DNA from 3 places in the Arthrobacter sp. sptzw42 genome. Region 2 is predicted to be linked to each of the others. Evidence: riboswitches for the same ligand, from Rfam matches in the RefSeq annotation. Region 2 holds a riboswitch; each other region holds the start of a gene.
What was found. Region 2 has a riboswitch for cyclic di-AMP ahead of AC5RT4_RS14420 (M23 family metallopeptidase). Riboswitches for the same ligand answer to the same signal wherever they lie in the genome.
Positions count from the first base shown of each region.

Region 1: another riboswitch for cyclic di-AMP. It lies ahead of AC5RT4_RS03570 (LysM peptidoglycan-binding domain-containing protein); the one in region 2 lies ahead of AC5RT4_RS14420 (M23 family metallopeptidase).
Region 3: another riboswitch for cyclic di-AMP. It lies ahead of AC5RT4_RS12340 (aggregation-promoting factor C-terminal-like domain-containing protein); the one in region 2 lies ahead of AC5RT4_RS14420 (M23 family metallopeptidase).

Region 1 is NZ_JBNHEX010000002.1:320,521-323,784, forward strand. It holds gene AC5RT4_RS03555 (DUF1810 domain-containing protein) at 1-216, opposite strand, end outside; gene AC5RT4_RS03560 (DNA alkylation repair protein) at 200-769, opposite strand; gene AC5RT4_RS03565 (TraR/DksA family transcriptional regulator) at 766-1,122, opposite strand; cyclic di-AMP (ydaO/yuaA leader) riboswitch at 1,505-1,676, shown strand; gene AC5RT4_RS03570 (LysM peptidoglycan-binding domain-containing protein) at 1,680-2,531, shown strand; gene AC5RT4_RS03575 (protein adenylyltransferase SelO) at 2,633-3,264, opposite strand, start outside.
Region 2 is NZ_JBNHEX010000012.1:56,710-59,973, reverse strand. It holds gene serC (phosphoserine transaminase) at 1-389, opposite strand, end outside; gene AC5RT4_RS14425 (iron-dependent transcriptional repressor DtxR) at 668-1,363, shown strand; cyclic di-AMP (ydaO/yuaA leader) riboswitch at 1,508-1,719, shown strand; gene AC5RT4_RS14420 (M23 family metallopeptidase) at 1,729-2,550, shown strand; cyclic di-AMP (ydaO/yuaA leader) riboswitch at 2,679-2,859, shown strand; gene AC5RT4_RS14415 (C40 family peptidase) at 2,930-3,264, shown strand, end outside.
Region 3 is NZ_JBNHEX010000009.1:41,865-45,128, forward strand. It holds gene AC5RT4_RS12335 (winged helix-turn-helix domain-containing protein) at 1-583, opposite strand, end outside; cyclic di-AMP (ydaO/yuaA leader) riboswitch at 1,379-1,539, shown strand; gene AC5RT4_RS12340 (aggregation-promoting factor C-terminal-like domain-containing protein) at 1,545-2,273, shown strand; gene AC5RT4_RS12345 (YdeI/OmpD-associated family protein) at 2,353-2,796, shown strand; gene AC5RT4_RS12350 (glyoxalase superfamily protein) at 2,857-3,231, opposite strand.

The sequences.
Region 1 (3,264 bases), on a different contig from region 2:
CACCTCATGGTCCAGGTACTCCCGGGCTTCAGCGAGGGAGCTGATGGCGTACCGGCGGGACATGTCGCTCTGTCCCAGGCCGGCGAGCTGGGGAAAGATGAACCACATCCAGTGGCCGGACTTACTGCCCATCTGCAGTTCCGCCAGTGCCTGGTCGTACGTTCCGCCGCTGTCCTGGGCGTGGACGAATCGTTCAAGGTCAAAGGGTCCGTTCATGGGTGTCTCCTTGTGGTGGGGCTTCGGGTTCTGAATGCTGTTCAAGATAGTCCGCTGCGCGGCGCAACTGGCTGTCCGGGTCCGTCAGCCAGCGGGCGAGGACGACATTGGCACGTTGCCGCCCGCGTCCGTCAAGCCGTGCCAAAAACGGCGCCACAACATCGGCCAGCAGGGGGCCGGCCAGTTCTTGGGTCGCGGCAGTCCGCAGGAAGCCCTCAACCCGGGTCAGGTCCGTGTGGCGCAGGAGTGACACTTTGGACTGCAGCAGGACGACGGCGGCGAAGCGGCGTTCATAAACGGCCCTTGAGCCGGGCCGTGGCTGGCCCCACAGGGCGGACGCGAGCTGCATAACGCCGTCGTGATCAAAATCCTTGAACTTGCGCAGGGCGTCGCGGACCGTTCCCCGGACAGCGCCCACTGAAGAACCGTAGGAGGCCAGCTGACCGCCCAGCCGGGCCTCGACGTCGTCCGCCCGGTACCAGGCGCCCTCATTCTGCAGGGTGCGGTCAATAAATGCGGCGGCAGCCGCCACCTGCTCCCTGCCGCTGGTCATCGGCGGCCTGGCGCGGCGTGCCGGATGCAGAACGGCGTCCACGGCCTTGCCTCCAGCCTGCCCTCGGCAATGGCTTCACCGCAGACGGCGCAGGTGCCGTAGGTGCCGGCGGCGATCCTGGCCAGGGCTGCGTCCACCTGGTGGAGCCCGGCACTGCTCTGCTGCAGCAGGGCCGAAGCCTGGGACAGCTCGAAGGCGATGGTGGCGCCTTCGGGGTCATGCTCGTCATCCACATTCGAGTCCTGCCGGGCCGAGTTTGCCGAGGCGATGTCCTCGCGGAGGGCCGGGAGGAGAGCAACTTTGCGCTCCCGCTCCTCCTCCAGCAGGATCCGGAACCTTTCGTAGTCAGGCATGGCAAAAGCCTACGCGCGGTCAGTGCCTGTTCCCCGTCACCGGAGCGGTTCCAGGCCGTGCCTGCCACGCTGGGCCCCGGTTGCCTGGCCGAATTCCGGAGCCTTCCTTCCAGCCCGATATGCTCCTGCCGCGGAATCCCAGGGCGGCCTGTTTCACGCCGAGGTTATAGGTCTGTGACAAAGAACACGAGCCACATCTCCGGCGCGCCTATCTCGCAAGGTCAGGCTGGGGTGCTGCAACCATCCAGTCGTTTGCGGAATGCGGTAGAAGCACCTCGTATGTTACCCAAACGTGACAATGGGGCCCCGCGCGGGTTAGGGTCTTCAGGTGTCCCTCCCAGACGGGACATTCCCCTCAGTATGCCGAGCCCTGCCACTGACCCGGGAACCAACGCTCTTCAGCTGGCAGGGACGGGGGAACCAAGTTTCCGCGGCCTCATATGAGGCCTTGGGGTTAAGTCGATAGCACCTCCGCTTTTTCCGGATGTGCTCCCGGCCGGGTATCTCCAACCCGAACCCGACAGCTCACCCCGCAGGCATGGGAGAGGCGATCAACCGTGTCAAAAAATTCCATCACCGCCCGTCACCGCGCGACTCCGGCCCGCTCAATCGCGCTCCAGGGCTTGGCTGTGTCAGCCAAGTCCCTTGGCCGCCCGGCGCTCGCCGTTGCAGCAGCATCCGGCATTGCCTTCGGTGTCGGCGCCCCGGCACACGCAGGCGTAACCGGTCCGGACACCACCGAGACCACTAACACCCAGGCTTACGCAGCACCGGCTGCTGCAGTGGCCGCCCCGGCAGCAGCCGCAGCCAACGTCCACACTGTTGTTTCCGGCGATACCCTCGGTGCCATCGCGGCAGCCCACGGCGTAGCCCTGAACGACGTCCTGGCCGCCAACGGCCTGGCGATCACCGCCATCATCTACCCCGGCGACCAGATCCAGATCCCCGGTGCCGGCTCCGTTGCAGTTGCTCCGGCCGCCGCCCCGGCTCCCGCCAAGGCTGCCGCTCCTGCCAACACCGGCATGAACCTGTCCTACGCCTCCACGGCTGCCGTACCTGCTCCGGCTGCACCTGCCCCGGCAGCTCCCGCAGCCACCGGCACGGGCACCGGCGCAGCCATCCTGGCCAACGCCTACGGCCAGTTGGGCGTCCAGCAGGACTGCACCGCCATGGTGGAGAAGGCACTCCGCGCAGTTGGCAAGAGCGTTGGCGACCTCGCTCCCGGCCAGTTCTACCAGTACGGCACCACCGTTGCCACCCCGGCTCCCGGTGACCTGGTTATCACCGCAGGCCACGTTGGCGTCTTCGCCGGCAACGGCCAGGTTGTCAGCGGCGGCGTGGACGGCTTCAAGACCGAGGTCCACTCCATCAGCTGGCTCGGCGGCGCTTCCTTCGTCCGCGTAGCATAGTCACACCACCCGAACAGGGGCGGCAGACGGGATTAATCCCGGCTGCCGCCCCTGTTTTGCTTCATCGGGTCTCCCCTGGTTCCGGCACCATGTGGGGATTTTCAGGTCCCGCAGAAGGTCTGGTAGCTGCCGAAGTCCTCCGGCGCTCCTTCGGCATAGCGTTCCAGCCCGGGCCTCTCATTGAACGGGGCACTGACCACGTCCAGGAGCCGGGTAAAGGGATCAAGGTCTCCCCCCGTTGCTGCGGCGAGCGCTTCCTCCACCAAATGGTTGCGCGGGATGTAGGCGGGATTGACCGTGTCCATCAGGTCCCCGTCCGGTTGCAGGGCGCGCCACCGCCCGGCCCAGGCGTCGAAGGCCGCCAGGTCAAGAACCATTCCGCGGGCGGGGCGGTCGTTGCCCCTGGCCGCGTGCGAGAGGTTGCGGAAAAAGGACGTGTAGTCGATCGGTCCGTCCTTCAGCAGGGCCACCAGCCCGTCCACCAGCTCCGAGGCCTCTTCGGCCTCCGCGCTTCCGGCCGGGGCTTCCGCCAGGCCGAGTTTGGTTTTCATGCCGGCGAACCAGGCGTCACTGTATTGCCGGCGGAACTTGCCAAGTACTTCCACCGCCGGGGCAACGGCCTGTTCCTGGTCTTCATGGAAGAGTGGCAGCATGGCCTCGGCCAGGCGGGCCAGATTCCATTCCGCGATAACCGGCTGGTTGGCGTAGGCGTAACGCCCGCCCACATCGATGG
Region 2 (3,264 bases):
CCGGGCTCGGACTTGATAATGGAAGAGGCCTCCAGGAAGGGCGCCTTGTTGGTAGCCGCTGCGAATTTCGATCCGAACTCGCCGAAGGACAAGTGCTGGGCTTTCTTTTCCACAAGGCCGAAGCTGGCAATGTCCCAGAACGCCGTGGAGCCGCCGACGCCGAGTACAACTTCGTACCCTTGCGGGGCCCGAAAGAACCGGCCGAGGCCCTCGCGGACGGAGCCAACGAGGTTCTTGACCGGGGCCTGCCGGTGGGACGTACCCAGGATGTTTTTCGAGGCCGCGGACAGGGCATCAATCTGCTCCGGTCTGACCTTGGATGGCCCTGCGCCGAACCGTCCGTCCCGGGGCAGGAGGTCGGCGGGAATAGTGATGCTGGGTTCGCTCACAGGTGCTCCAATTTCGGCGTGGACACGGCTTTGGTCCGGACGGGTGCTGGTGGCCGGCAGCCGGTGACAGCTCCAACCAGGGCCTCCCTCATTCTGCCCTGTGGGACTGTTGGGGCGGGAACCGGAACCGTCATAGTCCAGTCAATGAGACGGTCACACAGCCCGCCGCAACTAATCGGACAAAGTCAAAATAGGCTAAGCTTTTCCACGGACTACGTCGCAGTTGAAGGCGATACGGTGGGACAACGCAAGGTACTGCGCTCGAGGAGCTGAGCTGGATGACGGATCTGATTGATACTACGGAGATGTACCTTCGGACCATTCTGGAGCTCGAGGAAGAGAACATCGTTGCCCTGCGTGCGCGTATCGCCGAACGGCTTCGCCACTCCGGGCCCACCGTTTCCCAGACCATTGGACGGATGGAGCGGGACGGCCTCGTAGTGGTCTCCGGCGACCGCCACCTGGAGCTCACTGAAACCGGCCGTAAGCGCGCCACCGAAGTCATGCGCAAGCACCGCCTGGCTGAGCGGCTCCTCGCCGACGTGATCGGACTGGACTGGGCCTACGTCCATGACGAGGCCTGCCGATGGGAGCACGTGATGAGCGAGCGGGTGGAACGGCGCATCTACGAGATGCTCGACCACCCCACCAAGTCTCCGTACGGAAATCCCATCCCCGGGCTGGCCGCGCTGGGCGGCATGCCTTCCCTTGGTTTTGGCGACGGGGCTGTCAGCCTTCTGGAGGCGATGAAGTCCTACGGTTCTGCCTCTGTTGTCACCATCAGCCGGCTTGCTGAACCCATCCAGGTGGAGCCTGAGCTGCTCTCGCAGCTTGACGAGGGCGGCATCCGGCCTGGCGCTGCTGTGTCGCTGGAACGGGTGGGTGACTACATCTCCGTCCGGGTCCCGGGAATCGAAGGGGCGCTCGAGCTGCCGCCGGAGGTGGCGGCCCACGTGTTCGTGGCCCTCGCCTGAGAATCCTCGTTGGGTGTCCTACCCCATGTGAAGTGGCTTACGCAAAGATAACGGAATTGTTACTTTGCCCCTTTTGCCTCTATAGTTGAACTGAAGTTGATATTAAAGCGTTACCTGATCCGGAGCCGAGCTCTGCCAGCGGATCAGGAGCACGAGTCGTAACTGGCAGAGGCGGGGGAACCACAAGCGGCAGCCGGGGGACTGCCTTGGGGTTAAGTCCGTCAGCAGCAAGCCTCTTCCAGTGAAGGATTCCTCCGGGATATCTCTGTGCCGAAGCTTGCTTACGGCGGACCGGGTCTTTGCACTCTCTGACCCGAATCCGACAGCTAACTTCGCAGGCTTTCCAGAGAGGACCCTTCTTGACCATGCACAATTCCAGGGGACGCCGCCGCGCGCCGGTCCCTGCTTCGACACCGCGCGTTGTCGAAGTCATCACCTCGGAACGCCCCCGCGATCCGCACCGTGATGCTCGCCGGCGTCGGGGTCCCTTCCGTCAGGTCACCGAATTCGCTGCAGCCAGCGGCATCGGCCAAAAGGCCGGCGTGGCACTTGCCGCCACCGGACTGGTACTCACCGTGACCGTACCGGCCACCAGTCCCGTCATGGCCACCGATACCTTGGGATCCTCTGCCGTTGCCGCGTCAGCTGTTGCCCCGCAGCCCCAGATCACCGCAGAAGCCGGGGCCGCGATTGACTTCAGCCGTTCCGCTGTAGTCACCCAGGCGGACCCGGACGGAAAGCTGAAGCAGCTGCTCAGCGCCCAGTCTGCCGGCGCCGTAACCCGCGCTGCTTCCACGGGAAGCCTCGGTGCCCCACTCGCTGCCTTGACCACTGCTTCGCCGTTCGGCTACCGCGTCAGCCCGATCACGGGAGGCTCCGGCGACTTCCACCGCGGGCAGGACTATGTGGCCCAGTGCGGCACATCCGTCCTGGCTGCGGCCACGGGAACTGTTACCTTCGCCGGCTGGCACGAGTACGGTGGCGGCAACCGCGTTGTAGTGGACCACGGCAACGGCCTGGAAACCACGTACAACCACCTCTCCTCCTTCAGCGTGAAGGAGGGGCAGACAGTTTCCCGCGGAGACGTTGTAGCCCTCAGCGGGACCACAGGTGCCTCCACCGGCTGCCACCTGCACTTTGAGGTCCAGGTCAACGGTGAGGTCGTCGACCCCACCAGCTGGCTCTAGTCAAGTGACCGCTTGCTATCAAATCATCTTGACCTGCCGTGACCTGAATGTGACATTCACGCAAAACTGCTGTACCGTCTAACTCGCGTCAACTTTTCCGAAGTTGACGCTCTTGTGCGGATTGCCTAACTCTGCCACCGCTCAAGGTCCGTTCGCATTTCATCGTCTGGCAGGGGCGGGGGAACCAATTGTGGCCTTTAGTTTCGAAGGCCTTGGGGTTAAGTCGCAAAAGCTTCCCAGGAAGCCGCGCGGCCGGGTGACTCCCATCCGAATCCGACAGCTCACCTCGCAGGCATTGGGAGAGGCTACCTTCGTGTCTTCACGCCATAATTCGGCGCGCCACCGCGCGCAACCGGTTCGTACCAACGCCCTGGACTCCATGTCCAAGGCTGTTAGTGCCAATGCCGGGACAGTAGGTCGCCAGGCTGCAGTCATCGCTGCTGCATCCGGCCTCATCCTGACCATGGGCCTGCCAGCCAATGCAGCAGATACCACTGCTGGTATCTCCGCTTCCACCGAGTCCGGATCCGCGCAGCCCGCCCTTGCCGTCACCGCGGCACCCACGGCTACCGTTTCCTTCGAACGGCCGGTTGTGACCACCATCGCCGCTCCTGTTGTGGAGCCTGTGACAGTCCAGTCAACCTCCGATGACGAGGACGCCCCCGCCGCATCGACTGCAGCGACCGCGTCAACTGCCCCCACTGCGGCGACTGC
Region 3 (3,264 bases), on a different contig from region 2:
GTACTTCGCGGCGGGCCAGGTCGATGAGGACGCCTGAGGGGCGCGGTTCCTGGGGCTGCTGGGGCCGCGGGGTTTCCGTGCGCTGCCGGGTGTTAACCGTGGGGTCACCGAACGTGGAGCGGACGACGTCGAGCGCTGACCCGGGGGCGCCGGCCGGGGCTACGGCAACAGCGGCGTAGCTTTCGGCTCCGGTTACCAGGGACTGGGCGTAGGCGCGGATTTCCTGGGCAAGCTTGGCGATGGAGGTGCCCGCGGCGGCCGCAGTTTCCTCATCAATTCCCATGTACAGAACGAATCCGCGGGCAACGTTCTCATTGGCTACCGGGCGGACCGGGGCGGGGCCGGCCACTACGGGAGTGGGAGCCGTCACCGGCGCGGAGTCAGCCGGCGGAACGGCGCGGAGTTGGCCATAGGAGTTGGGATTGAAGCCCTGGGGGCCATAGCCCGCGCCGGGAAAGCTGCTTCCCGAAGTTGCGGGAGCGAGCGACGTGCGCGGTCCGAAACCGGGGCGGAGGCCGGAAGGCTGGCCACCTTTGGCGGCGTTACGGACAGAAATGTGGACGTATCCGGATGCAACTGACATGGATTGCTTACCTCAATGTGAATGGCCGTCATCGCGGCTCGAATGCTGGGTTCCCCGCATGGACTGCGGGGAGGGACGCCCGACGCTGGGCTGGGGGCGTATGCCTACTAACTTCGAGGGGTGGGAAGATCAGGCGTACATTCGACAACAGCGCATGTCGGCAGCAGCGGATGTGCTGGGCCAATGTTCTGCGGCTGCAGGTGCTGTTGAGTTCTTGTTCACAATGGAAGTGTGCAGCGTAACAATGCTAACTTGCAAGTAACAATGGACCGCTTCGTCCGGATAGTGAGACAAAAGCGCTTAACGTGTCGCAGATCACGATTCTGGCTGATGGTCAGATTGCTGATCATTATCCCGTTTGACGCTCCTCCTGAAGGTGCCAGCGCAACTTAATTCGGCGAACAGCGCGCACAAGTTCGCTTTCTTCATGCGTCTTCAAATTGCCGGAATCGCCTTCCTTTCGTCGCTCACTGTCCAGTAGCGGCCACCAGTAGCCCGGGAAATCGGCCGAAGCACGTGACGAATTTGGGCGGCCTGGCCCGCTTTCACCTCAAGCGGCGGCAGCGCAGCCTGCCATCCCTGACTCCTCAACCGACACCGCGGCTCGGGGTAACAGGGGCATAACGCACGAAGTCAGCTCAATAGCGAAAACGCCATTTCTCCGGTTGCTGCTTCGACAAGGCGACGCGCCGTCGTCGTGATCTCTGTTACCAAGTTGTGACTTACGGTCTGGTTCCTGTACCGTCGATAGGGTGCGGTTCGGGCGTTCGGGCCGCATATCCGGATGACGCCAAGCTCTGCCACTTCCCGGATTCCTCTTGAACATAGGCAGAGGCGGGGGACCCACCGTCCCGGGCACTGATTGCCCTTGGGGTTAAGCCAGCACGTGAACTTTCCGTAAGGCCGGATGCCCTCATCCGAACCCGACAGCTAACTCCGCAGGTGTGAGAGGCGATTCATCATGTTCAAATTCCTGGCACAGCCACGTCCGAAAATTGAGTCTGCACCGCAGGCCGGGCCTGAAACTGGCAAAATCCCTTCGTTCGGCAAGCGCGCGGCAGTGATTGCCGCGTCATGCGCACTCCTTATTGGAGTTGGAGCTGCAGGACAAGCTACCGAAACCAGCATCCGCGCAGCTGCCACCGAAACACAGGCGGTTGAGGCGCAGTCCAACCTCAGCATCGAAAAGAGCGAGATCACGGCGAATCCCGCGCCGGAGTCGGCAGCCCCGGCCCTGCCGGAAATCAACGTTGTACCGCAGGCGGCCGAGCCTGCACCGGCACCCGAACCTGCACCGGCACCGGCTCCCGAGCCGGCACCGGCACCCGCTCCCGAGCCCGCACCGGCGGCCGCCCCCGAGCCTGCCCCCGTCGTCGCGGTCAATGATCCCGCCGGCGCCCAGGCCTATGCGGCCGGCCAGCTTGGCAACTACGGCTGGGCTCCTGACCAGATGCAGTGCCTGGTTACTCTGTGGATCAAGGAATCGGACTGGACCACCACGGCCACCAACCCGAGCAGCGGCGCCTACGGCATTGTCCAGTCCCTGCCGGCCGAAAAGATGGCCAGCGCAGGCGCGGACTACCTCACCAACTACCGCACACAGATCAACTGGGGCCTGAACTACATTCAGGAGCGCTACCAGTCCCCGTGCGGCGCGTTGAACTTCCACTTGTCCAACAACTGGTACTAAACGCCCGGGATATCAAGAACCTGTCAGCCGTGCGGCCCGCACCTTCTGAAGGTGCGGGCCGCGCGGCATACTGTCATTCATGAGGTTTACCACCACGATCCAGGGCAGCGGAAACAAGACCGGCATCGAGGTTCCCGGGGATGTTGTTTCGGAGCTCGGGGCCGGCAAGCGGGCGCCTGTGGTGGTCACCATCAACGGCAAGAGCTACCGCAGCAGCATTGCCGTGATGGGCGGGCAAATCCTGGTCTCACTGAGTGCGGCCAACAGGGAGTTTGTTGGCGTTGCCGCAGGAGACACTGTGGAGGTGGACCTGGAACTCGACACCCAGCCCCGGGAAGTGGAGATGCCCGAGGACCTTGCGTCCGCACTGGCTGCCGAGCCCGCCGCCCAGGAGTTCTATGCCACCCTGAACTACAGTGCCCAGCGCCGGTACGTTGATCCGTTGGGTGAAGCCAAGACCCCCGAAACCCGGCAGCGACGCATCGCCAAGGCAGTGGCGGACCTCAAAGCCGGCAAAAAATAACGTCCGCCGCTTTTGTGTCCTCTGCCATTTCCTGCCCGCGTGCCTGCGCCCCCGTGAAGGTTAGGCGTCGCGGCCGGGGATGTACTGCACCGCCCACCTGTTGCCGTCCGGGTCGGCGAAGTACACAAAGTGGCCCCAGTCCTGCACGTCCACGTCGCTGACGTCCACTCCGTTGCCCTTCAGGTGTTGGTGGGCGGATTGCATGTCGTTCACCACGAGCTGGAGGTTGGAGCCGGTGCCCGGAGGGGCGTCCGTGAGCCCGTTACCAATGCAGATTGAGCACGCAGAGCCCGGCGGTGTCAGCTGGACAAAGCGGATGGAGTCAGTTGGCCGTTCGTCGAAGTCGGCATTGAACCCCACCTTGTTAACGTAGAAATCCTTCGCGCGGTCTACGTCTGATACAGGGACATACACAAGTTCCAGTTTCCAGTCCATCCGCACAGGCTAGCGGCGGCACAAGGAATGGAA